One region of the Metapseudomonas furukawaii genome, then DNA from elsewhere that is predicted to be linked to it. Evidence: predicted binding sites of a transcription regulator. Region 1 holds the regulator's gene; each other region holds the start of a gene.
What was found. Region 1 encodes sigma-54, which starts transcription at its own class of promoters, with help from an activator protein. Its sites were predicted from a motif close to ANTGGCATNNANNTTGCTNT; they were not measured.
Positions count from the first base shown of each region.

Region 1 (5,794 bases):
CGTTGCAACTGGCTGGGCAGGTTGCGCGCATCGATGGATACGGCGACCTTCGGCTCCAGCAGTTCGGTGTGCAGCAGGGTCCGTTCCGCCAGCTCTGGAAGCAGGCCGGCGGGCAGGTTGTCGATGCAGTAGAAGCCGTGGTCCTCGAGTACATCGAGGGCGGTACTCTTGCCCGAACCGGAGCGGCCGCTGACGATGACCAGGCGCATGGGCAGGTCCTAGCGTCCGCTCTGAACGTCCACCACCACCTGGTACAGGCTGGTGCTGTCGGGCGCCTGGCGCAGGCGTTCGCGCACGTCGGCACGGTCCAGCATGCTGGCGATCTGGCGCAACAGTTCGAGGTGCTCGTCGGTGGCGGCTTCCGGGACCAGCAGCACGAGCAGCAGGTCCACGGGGGCGCCATCGATGGCGTCGAAGTCGACGGGTGCGTCGAGACGGAGCACCGCGCTGATGGGCGCGGTGCAACCGGCGAGTCGACAGTGGGGAATGGCGATGCCGTTGCCGAAACCGGTGGAACCGAGTTTCTCCCGGGATACCAGGCTTTCGAATATGTCCTGGTAATCGAGGTCGGGAAGGTCGCGAGCGACCAGCTTGGCGATCTGTTCCAGTACGCGTTTCTTGCTGCCACCCGGCACGTTCACCAGGGAACGGCCGGGGGTCAGGATTTGCTCAAGTCGGATCATAGGGAGGGAGGGTCAGCGGGCAGTGGCACCCTGCTGGCGGTTCAATTGCTTCTCCTTGTGCTTGATCAGTTGGCGATCCAGCTTGTCGGTAAGCAGGTCGATGGCGGCGTACATGTCTTCATGTTCCGCGTTAGCAACGACTTCGCCGCCGGCGATGTGCAAAGTGGCTTCGATTTTCTGTTTGAGTTTCTCGACATGCATGATCACCTGCACGTTGGTGATTCTGTCGAAGTGGCGCTCCAGACGGTCGAACTTCTCGACAACGTAGTTGCGCAGGGCGTCGGTCACATCCAGTTGATGTCCACTGATGTTGACTTGCATACCGCTTTCTCCTTATTGCCCGTGTATAAGAGACAGGCTAACGGGCCTGCCACCGGAACACTTTGGCGTGGGTCAATTTCCGCGTCACATCAATCGCTTTCGTTCGCTGGAAGGCGCTATTCCGAGGGATTCCCGGTACTTGGCGACTGTGCGACGGGCCACTTGAATGCCCTGTGCCTCCAGTAAACCAGCGATCTTGCTGTCGCTCAACGGCTTTTTCGGATTTTCCGCTGCAACCAGTTTCTTGATGATGGCGCGGATCGCGGTAGACGAGCATTCGCCGCCTTCCGAGGTGCTGACGTGGCTGGAGAAGAAGTACTTCAGCTCGTAGATACCGCGGGGGGTGTGCATGAATTTCTGGGTGGTCACGCGCGAGATGGTGGACTCGTGCATGCCCACGGCTTCGGCGATGTCGTGCAGGACAAGGGGCTTCATGGCCTCGTCGCCGTACTCCAGGAAACCGCGCTGGTGTTCGACGATCTGGGTTGCCACCTTCATCAGCGTCTCGTTGCGGCTCTGCAGGCTCTTGATGAACCAGCGCGCTTCCTGCAGCTGGTTTCGCATGAAGGTGTTGTCGGCGCTGGAGTCGGCGCGCCGGACGAAGCCGGCGTAATGGGGATTCACTCGCAGGCGGGGTACCGCCTCCTGGTTCAGCTCCACCAGCCAGCGTTCATTGTGCTTGCGGACGATGACATCGGGTACCACGTACTCGGGCTCACTGGCCTCGATCTGGGAACCGGGGCGGGGATTCAGCGCCTGGATCAGCGCGATGATCTGCTTGAGCTCATCCTCCTTGACCTTCATGCGCCGCATCAGCTGGCTATAGTCGCGGCTACCGAGGAGGTCGAGGAAGTCGCCGACCAGTCGCTGCGCTTCGGTCAGCCAGGGCGTGGTGGCGGGCAGCTGGCGCAGTTGAAGCAGCAGGCATTCGCGCAGGTCGCGGGCGCCGATGCCGGCGGGTTCGAACTGCTGGATGCGATGCAGCACCACTTCGACTTCGTCCAGCTCGACACCGAGTTCGGGGTCGAAGGCGTCGACGATCTCGGCCAGGGACTCCTCGAGGTAGCCATCGTTGTTGATGCAGTCGATCAGGGTGACGGCGATCAGGCGGTCGGTGTCGGACATGGGGGCCAGATTCAGTTGCCACAGGAGGTGGCTCTGCAGGCTCTCCCCGACGGAGGTGCGGGAGGTGAAGTCCCACTCGTCATCATCGTTGCTGGGCAGGCTGCTGGCGCTGGTCTGGTAGACGTCCTCCCAGGCCGTGTCCACCGGAAGCTCGCTGGGGATGCGTTCGTGCCATTCGCCATCTTCCAGGGGCTCGTTGCTGCCCTCGGCGCTGGACTCCTGGAAGCTCGTGTCCTGGCTGCCGGTGTTCGGCGACTGATCCCCTTCGGCCATGGGATCGGAGGTGTCGAAATCCTCGCCATCCTCCTGCCGTTCGAGCATGGGATTGGATTCCAGCGCCTCCTGGATTTCCTGCTGGAGGTCCAGGGTGGAGAGTTGGAGAAGGCGGATGGCCTGTTGCAGCTGCGGTGTCATCGTCAGCTGCTGGCCCATCTTGAGGACTAGCGATGGTTTCATGGCAGAGGGCTTGGGACCTTATTCGCCGGCGCATTCGCGCCATCCACTACAGGGCGCCGAAGCGCCGCCAGGAAGCAAATTATATGCCTGACCTTGAAGGAAATTCCTAGTTCCCGCAAGCCATCTTGTAGGTGAGCGAGCGGGAAACTACAGCCTGAACTCGTGGCCCAGGTAGACTTCCTTCACCAGTTGGTTGGCCAGGATGGCCTCCGCATCGCCTTCGGCGATCAGTTGGCCGTCACTGACAATGTAGGCGGTCTCGCAGATGTCCAGGGTCTCGCGCACGTTGTGGTCGGTGATGAGGACGCCGATGCCCTTGGCCTTGAGGTGATGGATGATCTGCTTGATGTCGCCTACGGAAATCGGGTCGACGCCGGCGAAGGGTTCGTCGAGGAGGATGAACTTCGGCGCCGTCGCCAGTGCGCGGGCGATTTCCACCCGACGACGCTCGCCACCGGAGAGGCTCATGCCGAGGCTGTCGCGGATGTGGCTGATATGGAATTCCTGCAGCAGGCTTTCCAGTTCCCGGCGGCGTCCGGCGCGGTCGAGTTCCTTGCGGGTCTCGAGGATTGCCATGATGTTGTCCGCCACGCTGAGCTTGCGGAAGATCGAGGCTTCCTGCGGCAGGTAGCCGATGCCCGCTCGGGCGCGGCCGTGCATGGGCTGGTGGGTGACGTCCTGCGAGTCGATCAGGACGCGGCCCTGGTCGGCCCTTACCAGGCCGACGATCATGTAGAAGCAGGTGGTCTTGCCCGCGCCGTTGGGGCCGAGGAGGCCGACGATCTGACCGCTGTCAATGGACAGGCTGACGTCGCGGACCACCTGACGGCTCTTGTAGCTCTTGGCCAGGTGCTGGGCTTTGAGAGTCGCCATTACTGTGCTTTCTGCTCTTTCTTCTTCGGCTGGATCACCATGTCGATCCGCGGGCGCGGCGTGGTGACGTTGCCGCCCGTGGCGCGGCCGGCGTTTACGATCTGGCGTTGGGTGTCATAGACGATCTTCTCGCCTTCGAAGGTATTGCCTTCCTGAACCACCTTGGCCTGGTCGAGCAGGATGATGCGCTCGTTGGCGGCGAAGTACTGGATGGTGAGTCCGTAGGCCTTGACGATCTGCTTGTCCACGGCAGGCTTCTGCTCGTAGTAGGCGGGCTTGCCCACGGAGGTGAAGACTTCGATGTCGCCGTTGGCATCCTGGGTGATAGTGACGGTGTCACCGGTGATCTTCAGCGTGCCTTGGGTGATCACCACATTTCCCCGATAGACCGCTACGCCTTGCTTGTCGTCGAGCTCTGCGCTGTCGGCCTGGACGCGAATCGGTTGCTCGCGGTCGGACGGCAATGCCCAGGCGGCGGCACTTCCGAGTGCGGTGCCCAGGCTGAGCAACAGGGGGAGGGTATTAACGAACCTCATGCTGGCCTCTTACGTTGGACTGCAGGATCATCCTGCTGTCATTCAAGTACGCTTTCATTCCTTGTGCCGTGGTCACCCCATTGGCCGCGTCGATTTTAACGGCTTGCTGGGTCTGCGCATATTCCTGATCGGGGAATACGGTCAGCCGGCTGGTGGTCAGGATGGTGGGACGGCCCTTGGCGTCGGTGCGGGCCACCCTGACCTGGTCGATCAGTTCCACCTGCTTGCCTTCGGGGCCTACCTCGCCACGCTCGCTCTGCACGTGCCAGGGATAGGCGGTGCCGCGGTGCAGCAGGAGGTCGGGTTTGGTCAGCAATGTGACATCGGTGGCCTTGATATGTTCGAGGCGCGTGGCGGTCATTTCGTAGTGCAGCTTGCCGTCTTCCTGGAACTGGGTGCTCTTGCCGTTCTCGACGTAGAAGTCGATGGCATTGTCTCCGCCTGCCGCCTGGGGGCGGTCCATGAAGCTCTCGGGGCGGATGTTCCAGTAGCCAAGGGCGATGAGCAGGGCGGCGATGGGCGTCAGGATCAGCGCCGTGCGTAGGTTCTTGGACATGGTCGGCCTCACAGGTAAGCGGCTTGCGCAGCTTCCAGCGCACCCTGGGCGCGCAGGATGAGTTCGCAGAACTCCCGCGCCGCGCCTTCGCCGCCGCGGGCCTGGGTCACGCCGTGGGCGTGCTGGCGCACAAAGGCGTCGGCGTTCGCCACCGCCATCCCCAGGCCTACCCGGCGGATGACCGGGAGGTCGGGCAGGTCATCGCCGAGGTAGGCGACCTGGTCGTGACTCAGGCCCAGTTCGGCGAGCAGCCCATCGAGCACCACGAGCTTGTCCTCGCGGCCCTGGAACAGGTGCTGGATACCGAGGTTCTGCGCGCGACGTTCCACCACTTCCGACTGGCGACCGCTGATGATGGCGGTGCGCACTCCGGCGTTCATCAGCATCTTGATGCCCTGGCCATCGAGCGTGCTGAAGGTCTTGAACTCGCCGCCGCCGGGAAGGAAGTAGAGGCGCCCGTCGGTGAGTACGCCGTCGACATCGAATACCGCGAGGCGGACGCCCTTGGCGCGGGAAAGGAGTTCGTTGCTCATCAGATCACTCCGGCGCGCGTCAGGTCGTGGATATGCAGGGCGCCGATGGGGCGATCGGTTGCGTCGACCACCACCAGCACGTTGATCTTGTGGTCGTCCATGATCTTCAGCGCTTCGGCTGCCAGCATCTCAGGGCGCACGGTCTTGCCGTGGAGCGTCATGACTTCGTCGATGCCGGCCTGGCGAACGTCCACTCCCTTGTCCAGGGTTCGGCGCAGGTCGCCATCGGTGAAGATGCCGGCCAAGCGTCCGTCGTCTTCCAGCACCGCCGTCATGCCCAGGCCCTTGCGGGTCATTTCCAGCAGTGCGTCTCGCAGGGCGGTGCCCCGCGCGACCTTCGGCAGGTTGTCACCGCTGTGCATGATGTGTTCGACCTTCAGCAGCAGGCGGCGGCCCAGCGCACCACCCGGGTGCGAAAAGGCAAAGTCCTCGGCGGTAAAGCCACGGGCTTCCAGCAGTGCGATGGCGAGGGCGTCGCCCAGCACGAGGGAGGCTGTGGTGGACGAGGTGGGCGCCAGGTTGAGTGGGCAGGCCTCCTGGCCCACTCGGGCGTCCAGGTTGGCTTCGGCGGCCTTGGCCAGTGGGGACTCAGGGTTGCCGGTCAGGCTGATGAGGGTGATGCCCAGTCGTTTGATCAGCGGCAGCAGGGTGACGATTTCGGCGGTTGAGCCCGAGTTCGACAGGGCCAGCACCACGTCGTCGCGGGTGATC
Region 1 covers NZ_AP014862.1:1,039,098-1,044,891, forward strand. Annotated here, with positions in the region: gene rapZ (RNase adapter RapZ) at 1-209, opposite strand, end outside; gene ptsN (PTS IIA-like nitrogen regulatory protein PtsN) at 219-683, opposite strand; gene hpf (ribosome hibernation-promoting factor, HPF/YfiA family) at 696-1,004, opposite strand; gene KF707C_RS04825 (RNA polymerase factor sigma-54) at 1,089-2,585, opposite strand; gene lptB (LPS export ABC transporter ATP-binding protein) at 2,733-3,458, opposite strand; gene lptA (lipopolysaccharide transport periplasmic protein LptA) at 3,458-3,994, opposite strand; gene lptC (LPS export ABC transporter periplasmic protein LptC) at 3,981-4,550, opposite strand; gene KF707C_RS04845 (KdsC family phosphatase) at 4,559-5,083, opposite strand; gene KF707C_RS04850 (KpsF/GutQ family sugar-phosphate isomerase) at 5,083-5,794, opposite strand, start outside.

Region 2 (5,794 bases), 2.6 Mb from region 1:
CTTCGCCATGCTGGTGATGGTCAACACCATGCTGGCCAGCTGCGCCGGCGCCCTGGGCTGGATCTTCGTCGAGTGGCAGCACCGTGGCCGACCGAGCCTGTTCGGCGCGGTGTCCGGCGCCATCGCCGGCCTGGTGGCCATCACCCCGGCCTGCGGCTTCGTCGGCCCCATGGGCGCCATCCTGCTGGGGCTGATCGCCGGCCCGGTGTGCGTCTGGTCGGTGGACAAGCTGAAACCCATGATCGGCCTGGACGACGCCTTCGACGTCTTCGGCGTACACGGCGTGGCCGGCATCCTCGGCGGCCTGCTGACCCCGGTGTTCGCCCTCACCGCGCTCGGCGGCCAGGGCTTCGCGGAAGGCCGCACCCTGATGGACCAGTTGCTGATCAACGGCGGCGCCATCCTCTTCAGCGTGCTCTTCTCCGCCCTCACCAGCTGGATCGCCTACAAGGTGGCGGCGGCCTTCTGCGGCGGCCTGCGGGTGGATGAGGAATCCGAAGTCGACGGCCTGGACCTCTCCGCCCATGGCGAGGTCGGCTACAAGTACTCGAGCTGAGGAACCCGGCCATGAAACTCATTACCGCCATCATCAAGCCCTTCCGCCTCGACGCCGTGCGCGAGGCCCTGACCGACGCCGGCGTCAGCGGCGTCACCGTCACCGAGGTGAAGGGCTACGGTCGGCAGAAAGGCCATTCGGAGATCTACCGGGGCGCCGAGTACGTGGTGGAGCTGCTGCCCAAGGTGAAGCTGGAGCTGGTGGTGGCCGAGGCCCTCTGCCAGGCCGCCGTGGACGCCATCGTCACCTCGGCGCGCACCGGCAAGATCGGCGACGGCAAGGTCTACGTGCAGGACCTGGAAAGCATCCTGCGCATCCGCACCGGAGAGCTGGGCGAAGACGCGTTGTAAGTCCTCTGCAATACCCCGCGCCGACGCCTTGCGTCGGCGCTTTCCCTGGTGAAAAGCCAACGCGGTGCGCGCGGCGCACCCTACGGGCTGTGTAGGGTTCGCCGCGCGCACCGGATACTTTCGAGTAGGAGAGGTGACGGATGGCATGGTTGAACGGATGGGGATTCCTCTTCCTGGCGGGCTTCTGCGAGGTGCTGTACGCGTCGATCATCCCGCGCACGGAAGGGTTCACCCGGCTTTGGCCGAGCCTGTACTGCGGTTTCTTCCTGGCCCTCAGCATCTACCTCCTGAGCCTGTCCGTACGCGAGCTGCCCCTGGGACTTGCCTATGCCGTGTGGGTGGGCATCGGCACCCTGGGGACGGTGGCCTACGGCACCCTGTTCCTCGGCGAGCCGCTGGGGGTGCTCAAGGGCTTGTGCCTGCTGATGATCATCGGCGGCATCGTCGGCCTGAAGCTGGTGGGCGAGGCTCAGGTGGCGTAGGCGCGCGCCGGCCAGCCGCCATTGGCCGCGGCCAGGATGAGGGGGCATTCAAGGCCGTAGCCCGGATGCAATCCGGGAGCCGGAGCCCCCGGATTGCATCCGGGCTACGAGAGGGCTACTTCAGCTTGGGCAGCTCTTCGTCCGGGAGGTTGTAGCTGTGCTTCTCGTGGATGAAGGTGGCCGCCAGGGCGTAGAGGGTGGCGGCCACCACCACGACGGTGATGACGCCGAGCACGGCGGGGTTGTCGGCGAAGGTGAACACGGCGCTGGCGCCTTCGTAGGTGCTGATGCTCATGGGAATCTTCCTCGTCTGGCCGCGATCAGGCGGTCTTGGTTTCCACCACCAGGGTGGCGGCCACGCTGACGGCGGGTTTCAGGGGTTCGCCGTAGAGGGCGCTCCATTCCGGATAGGCCTGGGCCGGGACTTCGGTGAGGTCCAGCCCGCGTTCCTCGGCATGGGCCGGAACCCGGAGCACGCCGGCTTTCTTCAGGGCATAGGAAATGAGGAAGCCGGGGATGAAGCCCAGTGCCGCCATCACCAGCGCGCCGCCCAGTTGGCCGAAGAAGCTGATCTCCGCCATGCCGTTGACGTTCGGGTACCCCGAGAGGAACACGCCGCTGACCACCAGGCCGGCGAAGCCGCCGAAGCCATGCACGGCGAAGGCGCCCACGGCATCGTCGAGGCGGAACTTCAGCAACAGGTTGTTCACCAGCGGCGCCATGGCGGCCACGCCCATGCCGATCAGGTAGGCGAGGCCGGGGTGGTAGAGGTCCAGTCCCGGGGCCACGGAGATGATCCCCACCAGGCCGCCGGACATCATCCAGTAGGGCTCGCGGGTGGTCAGGTAGGCGCCGATGAGGCCGCCGGCGAACCCCATCAGGGTGTTGAAGGCGAAGGCGGACAGGGTGGTGGGCGCGCCGTAGATGTTGATCCACTGGGCGCCGGAGCTGTAGATGATGCAGCCGCCGAGGAAGCCGAAGAACCCGACGATGATCATCATCAGGCCCACCACGCTCATCGGCATGCTGTGGCCGACGATGGCGTTGGCGCTGCCGTCCGGGTTGAAACGGCCGATGCGCGCGCCGAGGTTGAGCACCACCGCCAGGGCGAAGAAGCCCGCGACCATGTGCACCACGCCGGCGGCGCCGACGTCATGGTAGCCCCACTTCACGGTGAGCCAGCCTTCCGGGTGCCAGCCCCAGGCGGCGGCGAACAGCCAGAGCACCGAGCCGAGCAGGATGGTCATGACGATGAAGGCGCTCATCCGGGCGCGCTCGATGATGGCGCCGGAGAGGATGGAGCCGGTGGTGGCGGCGAACAGGGCGAAGGCCGCCCAGAAGATGCCGGTGGCGTTGTCCTTGATGTTCGGGCCCATGGACTGGCTCCAGGGCATGGCCCCCATCAGGGCATCCATGCGCGGCACGATGCCGTCGGGGAAGGCGTTGTAGATGGCCCAGCCGAAAAGGAAGAAGGTGGGGACGATGAAGCCGAAGGCGAGGATGTTCTTGACCCCGGCGGCCAGGGCGTTCTTCAGCCGCGAGGCGCCGATCTCGTAAGAGAGGAAGCCCGCGTGGATCATGATCATCAGGGCGATGCACCACCAGTAGAATATTTCCATATTCAGCGTGTTGGTCATCTCGATCAGACCCTGCAACTCCTCCAGGGTCGGCGTTTTCTGTTCTTCCATCACTCAATCCTCGATACGAATTCGTTGGAATAGCGTTGGTCGGCAGATCAGGTCGAACACGCGCCTGGCGGCTTCTTGTTTTTATTTCCAAGCAAGAAAAGTGCGTACTGGGAAAGGCAAACACTGTGCCAGTCCATGGCACCGAGCTATCACGCGGTGCGCGCGGCGCCCCCGGTCTCTCACCAGGTTGGGGGGGCCTGTGCACACCGGCGGCAAATGCCCCGTTTGCAGTCATCCTCCCGGCGGGGCGCCTGAATTTGGGTCGTTTCTCAGCGCTGCTGCTGCAACATCGCCTGGATCTGCTGCACCGATTCCTGGGTGCGCCGGGCCAGGTTGCGCACCTCGTCGGCCACCACCGCGAAGCCCCGGCCCTGTTCGCCGGCCCGCGCCGCTTCGATGGCGGCGTTGAGCGCCAGCAGGTTGGTCTGCTCGGCGATGCCACGGATCACCCCGGCGACCTGGGCGATCTGCCCGTAGGTGGACTGGATGCTCGCCTGCTCCCGTTCATGGAGGGCGGCGGCGGCCTTCTCGTCGCTGATCTCGCGCACCGCCCCGGTGACGTGGATGAGCGTGCCCCGGGCATCCCGCAGGCAGCGGCCGCGTTCGCGGAACCACACTTCACCCCGGGTCTTGTGGCGCATGCGGTACTCCACGGCGTAGGAGCCGTCGCCGTTGCGGTCGACCATGGCGGCGTTGAAGGCCTGCATCACCGCTTTCACATCGTCCTGGTTGACCACGCCGAAGTAGCTGTCCCAGCCGTCGGGGAATTCCTCGCGGCTGTAGCCGACCAGCTCGCGGAACTGCTCGGACCAGCGGATCAGGTTCTGCGGGTGGTCCGGGTCGCCGTTGACCACGTTCATGGCCCAGCAGCCCTCGGTCAGGGTGCGCTTGGTCAGTTCCCAGACCTGGCGATCTTCGTCCCAGCGCTCGCGTTCGGCTTCCAGCGCTTGGAGCCGCTGCTCGCCGTCGTCCAGTTCGGTACGCAGTTGCGCGGTGCGGGCCTCCGCCTCGGTCAGGCGCCGCTGTAGCGCCGCGTATTCCTCGGCGCTGCAAGGCGGCGGCGCCTGCCGCTCGGTGTGCCGGCGGATGCGCTGCAGTTCCTCCCAGTCGCGCTGCAGCCGGTCCAGGCTGCCGAGCAGTTGCGGCTGGCGCTGCAGGTGTCGCCGGTTGGCGTCGGCCGTGCCCTGTTCGCTGAACAGGCGATCGAGCCATTGGCTGATTTCATTGGCCAGGTTGCTGGATGCATTGCTGAACCACATCGGTCGGTCCTCCTTGGCTGGTGACGTATTCCTGCCCGTTGCCGTTCCCTAGCAATTCTTCGTCCAGTTCCGGGCTCAGGCGCGCACGCGGGTCTTCTCCGGGTCGTAGGCGACGGTGCCGGCGGCCACCGTCGCCGGGATGCGCTTCTGCTGGCCGTCCAGCTTGCCCACCTCGACGCGGGTGCCCGGTTCGCAATGGGCCAGGTCCAGCCGGCAGAGGGCGATGTTCCTGCCCAGCACCGGGGAGCGGGTGGCGCTGGTGATCACGCCCACCTGGGCACGGCCGATGCGCACGCAGTCGCCATGGGCCGCCGGTTCGTTGCCCTCCAGTTCCAGCCCCACGAGACGGCGTTGGGGATGGGCACTGCGCCGTAGCAGGGCATCGCGGCCGATGAAGTCCGCCTGCTTGCTCTTGAGCGGGACGCAGAAACCGATGCCGGCCTCGAAGGGGTCGGTCTGGTCGCAGAATTCGTAGCCGGAGAAGATCAGTCCGGCCTCGATGCGCAGCATGTCCAGGGCCTGCAGGCCGAGGGGCACCAGGCCCAGCGGGTCGCCCAGCTGCCAGAGGCGGTTCCACACGGCCATGGCGTCCTGCGGGTGGCACCAGATCTCGTAGCCCAGCTCGCCGGTGTAGCCGGTGCGCGAGACCATCAGCGGCGGGCCGTTGTAGTCGTCCAGGCGGCCCACCAGGAAGCGGAACCAGCCGAGGTCCTCGAGCCGAGGCTGGGTGCCGGGCGTCCAGACCATCTGCCGCAGCAGCTCGCGACTCAGCGGGCCCTGCACGGCGATGTTGTGGATCTGTTCCGAGGCACTCTTGACCCACACCTTCATGCCCAGCTTCGCCGCCTGTTCCCGCAGCCAGTCGCCGGCCAGGTCCTCGCCGCCGATCCAGCGGAAGGCGTCGGGCCCGAGGCGCAGCAGGGTGCCGTCGTCGAGCATGCCGCCATGCTCGTAGCACAGGGCGCTGTAGACCACCTGGCCCACCGCCAGCTTGCGCACGTCGCGGGTCAGGCAGTGGTCCAGCAGGGCCTCGGCGTCGGGGCCGAGTACCTCGAACTTGCGCAGGGCGGACAGGTCCATCACCGCCACGCGCTCGCGGCAGCCGTGGTATTCGGCCAGGACGCCATGGCCGTCGTACTGGATCGGCGTCCAGAAGCCGCGGTAGTCCATGAACTGGCGGGTGAGGGCGGAGGTGCCGGGGTGGAAGCCGCTTTCGCGGGTCAGCACCGGGTCGGCGTCGGGCGTCTTGCGGTTGGCCATGGCGATACTGAAGCGCTCCTTTTCGGAATACACGCGGATATGGATGTCGGTGGGCTGCCAGCCGTTGGCCGGGTCGATGTCGTCGGGGCAGGCGCTGCTGGCGCAGACCAGGTCGGTCATGGCGCGCAGCAGCACGTAGTCGCCGGGGCGCGACCAGGGCTCGTCGAGGGTGAGCTGCTGGTGGGCGTCGACGCCGGTG
Region 2 covers NZ_AP014862.1:4,588,827-4,594,620, reverse strand. Annotated here, with positions in the region: gene KF707C_RS21185 (ammonium transporter) at 1-556, shown strand, start outside; gene KF707C_RS21180 (P-II family nitrogen regulator) at 568-906, shown strand; gene KF707C_RS21175 (DMT family transporter) at 1,047-1,388, shown strand; gene KF707C_RS21170 (hypothetical protein) at 1,504-1,683, opposite strand; gene KF707C_RS21165 (ammonium transporter) at 1,709-3,076, opposite strand; gene KF707C_RS30165 (methyl-accepting chemotaxis protein) at 3,346-4,335, opposite strand; gene KF707C_RS21155 (DUF1989 domain-containing protein) at 4,411-5,794, opposite strand, start outside.
Region 2: KF707C_RS21165 (ammonium transporter) is a predicted target of sigma-54. The motif match lies at 3,190-3,209, and genes of this name have one in related genera.

Region 3 (5,794 bases), 2.5 Mb from region 1:
CCGTCGATCTCCCGGCCGTTGCAGATCAGCCCGCCCTCGCTGGGGGAGAGCAGGCCGGCGATGAGGTTGAGCACGGTGGACTTGCCACAGCCGGAATGGCCGATCAGCGAGACGAACTCGCCTCGGGCGATGCGCAGGTTGACGTCGCTGAGGGCCTGGAAGCGGCCCTTGCGGGTATCGAAGTGCTTGCTGACGCCGGTCAGCTCGACGAACTTGTCCATCAGGTTTCTCCTGTTCCTGGTAGGAGCGAGCCCAGCGCGCGAAGCGCATTCGCGAGCGAGCTCGCTCGCTCCACGGGAATGTTCAGTTGCTGTAGTCGAAACGTTTGGCCAGCCACAGCAGGCCCTGTTCCAGGGCCAGGCCCACCAGGCCGACAATGATGATGGCGATGAGGATGTGCTCGACGTTGAGGTTGTTCCATTCGTCCCACACCCAGAAGCCGAGGCCGGTGCCGCCGGTGAGCATCTCGGCGGCGACTATCACCAGCCAGGCCACGCCTATGGCCAGGCGGATGCCGGTCATCAGGTGCGGCAGCACGGCGGGGAAGAGGATGCGCGTGAGCACCTTGAACTCCGAGAGCTTCAGCACCCGCGCCACGTTGATGTAGTCCTGCGGCACGCTGGCCACGCCGGCGGCGGTGTTGAGGATGATGGGCCAGATCGAGCTGATGAAGATCACCCAGATCGAGGCCGGGCCGGCGGCCTCGAACACCAGCAGGCCGATGGGCAGCCAGGCCAGCGGCGAGACCGGGCGCAGCAGGCTGATGATGGGCGAGAGCATGCCGGCCAGGAAGGCGAAGCGGCCGATGGCGAAGCCCAGCGGAATGCCCACCAGCGCGGCCATGCCGAAGCCCAGGCCGACCCGCCCCAGCGAATGCAGGATGTTCCAGCCGATGCCCATGTCGTTGGGGCCGTTGTCGTAGAAGGGGTCGGCGAAGAGTTCCAGCGCCGAGTGCCAGGTCGACACGGGCCCCGGCAGGCCTTCGCTGCGTGCCGCCACCAGGGCCCAGAGGCCGATGAACAGCAGCAGTCCGAGCGCCGGTGGAACCAGCGCGCGAGCCAGGTTGCGCAGGAACTCCGCGCCAGGCAGGGGCTGGCGTCGGGCGCTGTCGGGGACCTGGCTGGAGGCTGCCGGCAATGGCGTGTTCAGGGGAGCATTCATGGCGGTCTCCTGGCTCAGGCCTTGATGGCGAAGGATTGGGCGTAGGCGGCCGGGTTGGAGCCGTCCCACAGCGTGCCGTCCATCAGGGTGCTGCCGCGCATCTGGCTGGCCGGAACCGGCAGGCCGAGGGCACTGGCCGCTTCGCTGAACAGCTTGGTCTGGTTCACCTGGGCGGCCACGGCGGCGTAGTCAGGGTCCTGCTTGATCAGGCCCCAGCGCTTGAACTGGGTCATGAACCACATGCCGTCGGAGAGGTAAGGGAAGTTCACCTGGCAGTCCTTGCAGAAGGCCATGGCGTGCTTGTCCTGCCAGCTGTTGCCGAGGCCGTCCTCGTAGTTGCCGAGGAAGCGTTGCTCGATCACCTGCACCGGGGCGTTCACGTAGGCCTTGCCGGCGATCAGCTTGGCGGTGGCCTTCTTGTTCTCCTCGCTGGCCTCGATGAAGCGGCTGGCGTCCAGCAGGGCCATCACCAGGGCGCGGGCGGTGTTGGGGTTCTGTTCGACGAAGGCGCGGGAACAGCCCAGCACCTTCTCCGGGTGGTCCGCCCAGATCTGCTGGGAGGTGGTGGCGGTGAAGCCGATCTTGTCGAAGATGGCCCGTGCGCCCCAGGGTTCGCCGACGCAGAAGCCGTCCATGTTGCCCACGCGCATGTTGGCGACCATCTGCGGCGGCGGCACGGTGATGGTCTTGACGTCGGTCATGGGGTTGATGCCGTGGCTGGCCAGCCAGTAGTAGAGCCACATGGCGTGGGTGCCGGTGGGGAAGGTCTGGGCGAAGGTCAGGGGTTTGGCGGACTGTTTGACGTGGGCGGCGAGCTGTTCGCCGTTGGTCACTCCGGCTTCCCGGAGCTGGCGGGACAGGGTGATGGCCTGGCCGTTCTGGTTCAGGCCCATGAGCACCGCCATGTCCTTCTGCGGGCCGGCCACGCCGAGCTGGCTGCCGTACATCATGCCGTAGAGCACATGGGAGGCATCCAGCTCGCCGGTGTTGAGCTTGTCGCGCACGCCCGCCCAGGAGGCTTCCTTGCTGGGGGTGATGCTGAGGCCGTACTTGGCGGCGAAACCCTGGGTGGCGGCCACCACCACCGACGCGCAGTCGGTCAGCGGAATGAAACCGACCTTGAGGGCGGCCTTTTCCGGTGCATCGGAGCCGGCGGCCCAGGCGGCGCTGCGCAGGAAGCCGGGGGCCGAGAGCCCGAGGGCGGCGACGCCGCCGACGGTGCCGGCGATGGCGATGGAGTGCTTGAGGAAGTTGCGGCGGCTGTTGTTGATCGGGTCTTTGGAATCACGTTCGCTCATGGTGCTGTCCTGATGGGAGGGCAAAAACAAAAACGGCGTACGCCAGAGCTCCCGCACAAGGGGATGGAGCTCTGACGGACGCCGTTGTCCGTGATCCGCGGCCCACCGCCGTTGGTGCGCTACGCAGGAATCCGCAGGTGGTTTTGCAAAGGTCTTGCCAGTTTTCGCCGCCCGCCCGCGGGTCGCCCCGATGTGCCTTCGATTCGGTGGTTATCGCCTTCTGAATCAAGCAGTTGCCCGCCGGATGCGGACACAGGTGCGGCCGGCGGGGGTGGGCGATATCTGTGCGAAGGGCGCGCCGCCTGAGCGGTTTTGGTTCGCTGGCCGCCGCTGGCCTGTGCCCCGCAGGCGCAGGTCAGGCGCCGAGCATCTCGTGGGTGGCGATGATCTGCTCGGCCACCTGGATCAGTCGCTGCTGACGCCCCATGGCCTGGCGACGCATCAGGGTGTAGGCCGCCTCCTCGTCGCAATTCTTCATCTTCATCAGCACGCCCTTGGCCTGTTCGATGCGCTTGCGCTCGGCCAGCTGGCTGTCCCGTTCCAGCAGCCGCGCATGCAGGGCCTGGTCGGCCTCGAAGCGGGCCATCGCCACCTCGAGGATCGGTCGCAGGCGCTCGGCCTGGATGCCTTCGACCACGTAGGCGCTGACCCCGGCGCGAATCGCCTGGCGCATCAGGCCGGGGTCGTGGTCGTTGGTGAACATGACGATGGGACGGGGCTGGTCGCGGCTCACCATCACCACCTGTTCCATCATGTCGCGGCCGGCGGATTCGGTGTCGATCAGCACCACGTCGGCGCTCGCGGCCAGGATGCGCTCGGCCAGGTCGAGGGTCAGGCCGGTCTCTTCGACGACGGCGAAGCCCGCCTCGACCAGGGCATCGGCCAGGCGGCCGGCGGTCTTCGGTGTGTCGTTGATCAGGAAGATGCGAAGCATGGGGTCAACTCCTGGCGTCGGCGGCAAGGGGAGTGAGCGAGGGGTGGGCGTGGACGGCGAAGCTGCGGGCGTAGCCGGCCGGGTCGCTGCCGTCCCAGACCCGGCCGTCGAACAGCCGGGAGCTGCGCATGGGCCGTGCCGGAACCTCGATGCCCAGGGCCTCGGCCGCTTCCCGGTAGCCTTCGAGCTGGTGCACCTGGCGGGCCACGCCGAGGTAGTCCGGGTCCTCCTTGAGCAGCCCCCAGCGGCGGAATTGGGTCATGAACCAGATGCCGTCCGACAGCCAGGGCATGGTCGCCTCGCCACCGGCGAAGAAGCGCAGCGGATGGGCGTCGCGCCAGGCGTAGCCGAGGCCGTCCTCGTAGAGCCCGAGGAAGCGCGGCTCGATGGCCGACAGCGGCGCGTCGAGGTATTCGCCGCCGCTGATGAGCCGGGCGGTGCCGCGCCGGTTCTCGTCGCTGGCATCGATGAAACGGCTGGCTTCCAGCACCGCCATGGTCAGGGCGCGGGCGGTGTTGGGGTAGCGCTCGGCGAAGGCGCGGGTGCAGGCGAGGACCTTCTCCGGATGGTCGGGCCAGATCATCTGGCTGGTGGCCAGGGTGAACCCCTGCTTCTCGTCCACCGCCAGCGCGCCCCAGGGACCTCCGGCGCAGAAACCGTCGATCTGGCCGCTGCGCAGGTGCCGGACCATCTGCGCCGGGGGCAGCACCAGGGTGTTGACCTCTTCCAGCGGGTGGATGCCGTGGGCCGCCAGCCAGTAGTTGAGCCACATGGCGTGGGTGCCGGTGGGAAAGGTCTGGGCGAAGGTCAGCTTCGCACCCCGTTGGCGCACCTGGGCGACGAGCGCGTCGGCGTTCGTCACGCCGGCGCGGCGCAGGGGCTCGCACAGGTTGATCGCCTGGCCGTTCTGGCACAGCCCCATGAGGATCGCCATTTCGGTGGGGGCGCCGCCCAGGCCCAGGTGGGTGCCGTAGACCTGGCCGTAGAGGGCGTGCGCGGCGTCCAGCTCACCGCTCTGCAGCCGGTCGCGCAGGCCGGCCCAGGAGGTCTGCCGTTTCAGTTCCAGGGTCAGGCCGTAGGGCTGGGCGAAGCCCTGGGTGGCCGCGACGATCAGCGAGGCGGCGTCGGAGAGGGGCATGAAGCCCAGGTTCACCCTGCCCTTTTCCGGGGCATCGCTGCCCGCGACCCAGGCGAGGTTGTCGTTACGGGTGCAACTCGTGTCGGTCATGTCGTTTGTCCCACCACTGAACGAAAAAGGCGCCGCTCCCGCCACCCTGCAGGTGGTGGCGGGAAACGACGCCATCGTCTGTGAACCGACTCCGCCGTTGGAGCGGGCTCTAGGGCGGGAGCGTTAGCAAGCGATATGCCAGGGCGCTTCGCCTCAGCTGGCAAGTTCCTCCGCGATGCTCTGCACCACCCGGTAGCAGGGCACGTAGGCCGCGCCGCCCGGCAGCTTCATCCGGTGCTGGCGGACGAAGGCCTGGAGCAGGGCGTCCAGGGGTTGCATCACGGCGGCTTCCCCATGGATCTCGTAGGGGCCGTGCTCCTCGATCAGGCGGATGCCCTTGTCCTTGACGTTGCCGGCGACGATGCCGGAGAACGCCCGACGCAGGTTCGCCGCCAGTTCGTGGGGGGGCAGCTCGCGGCGCAGGTCCAGGCTCGCCATGGCCTCGTGGGTGGGTTCGAAGGGGTGCTGGAAGCGCTCGTCGATCTTCAGCAGCCAGTTGAAGTGGAAGGCGTCGTTGCGCTCGCGGCGGAACTGCTTCACCGCCTTGAGCCCCTCGGCCATTTCGATCGCCACGGCGGCCGGGTCGTCGATGATGATCTTGTAGCGGGCCTGGGCGGCCTCGCCCAGGGTGGCGCCGACGAAGGCGTTCAATTGCTCGAAGTAGGCGGCGGCGCTCTTCGGCCCGCTGAGCACCAGGGGGAAGGGCAGCTCCCGGTTGTCGGGGTGCATCAGGATGCCCAGCAGGTAGAGGAACTCCTCCGCCGTGCCCACGCCGCCCGGGAAGATGATGATGCCGTGGCCCACCCGCACGAAGGCCTCCAGGCGCTTCTCGATGTCCGGCAGGATCACCAGCTCGTTGACGATGGGATTCGGCGCCTCGGCGGCGATGATGCCGGGCTCGGTCAGGCCCAGGTAGCGGCCGCCGTGGGTGCGCTGCTTGGCATGGCCGATGGTGGCGCCCTTCATCGGCCCCTTCATCACGCCCGGGCCGCAGCCGGTGCAGACGTCGAGCTGGCGCAGGCCCAGCTCGTGCCCCACCTTCTTGGTGTACTTGTACTCCTCGGTGCTGATGGAGTGACCGCCCCAGCAGACGACGATCTTCGGCTCCACGCCGGCGCGCAGGGTGCGGGCGTTGCGCAGCAGGTGGAAGACGTAGTCGGTGATGCCTTCCGA
Region 3 covers NZ_AP014862.1:4,713,240-4,719,033, reverse strand. Annotated here, with positions in the region: gene KF707C_RS21705 (ABC transporter ATP-binding protein) at 1-221, opposite strand, end outside; gene ntrB (nitrate ABC transporter permease) at 304-1,161, opposite strand; gene KF707C_RS21695 (CmpA/NrtA family ABC transporter substrate-binding protein) at 1,176-2,459, opposite strand; gene KF707C_RS21690 (ANTAR domain-containing response regulator) at 2,815-3,393, opposite strand; gene KF707C_RS21685 (CmpA/NrtA family ABC transporter substrate-binding protein) at 3,398-4,621, opposite strand; gene ppnN (nucleotide 5'-monophosphate nucleosidase PpnN) at 4,775-5,794, opposite strand, start outside.
Region 3: KF707C_RS21695 (CmpA/NrtA family ABC transporter substrate-binding protein) is a predicted target of sigma-54. The motif match lies at 2,602-2,621, and genes of this name have one in related genera.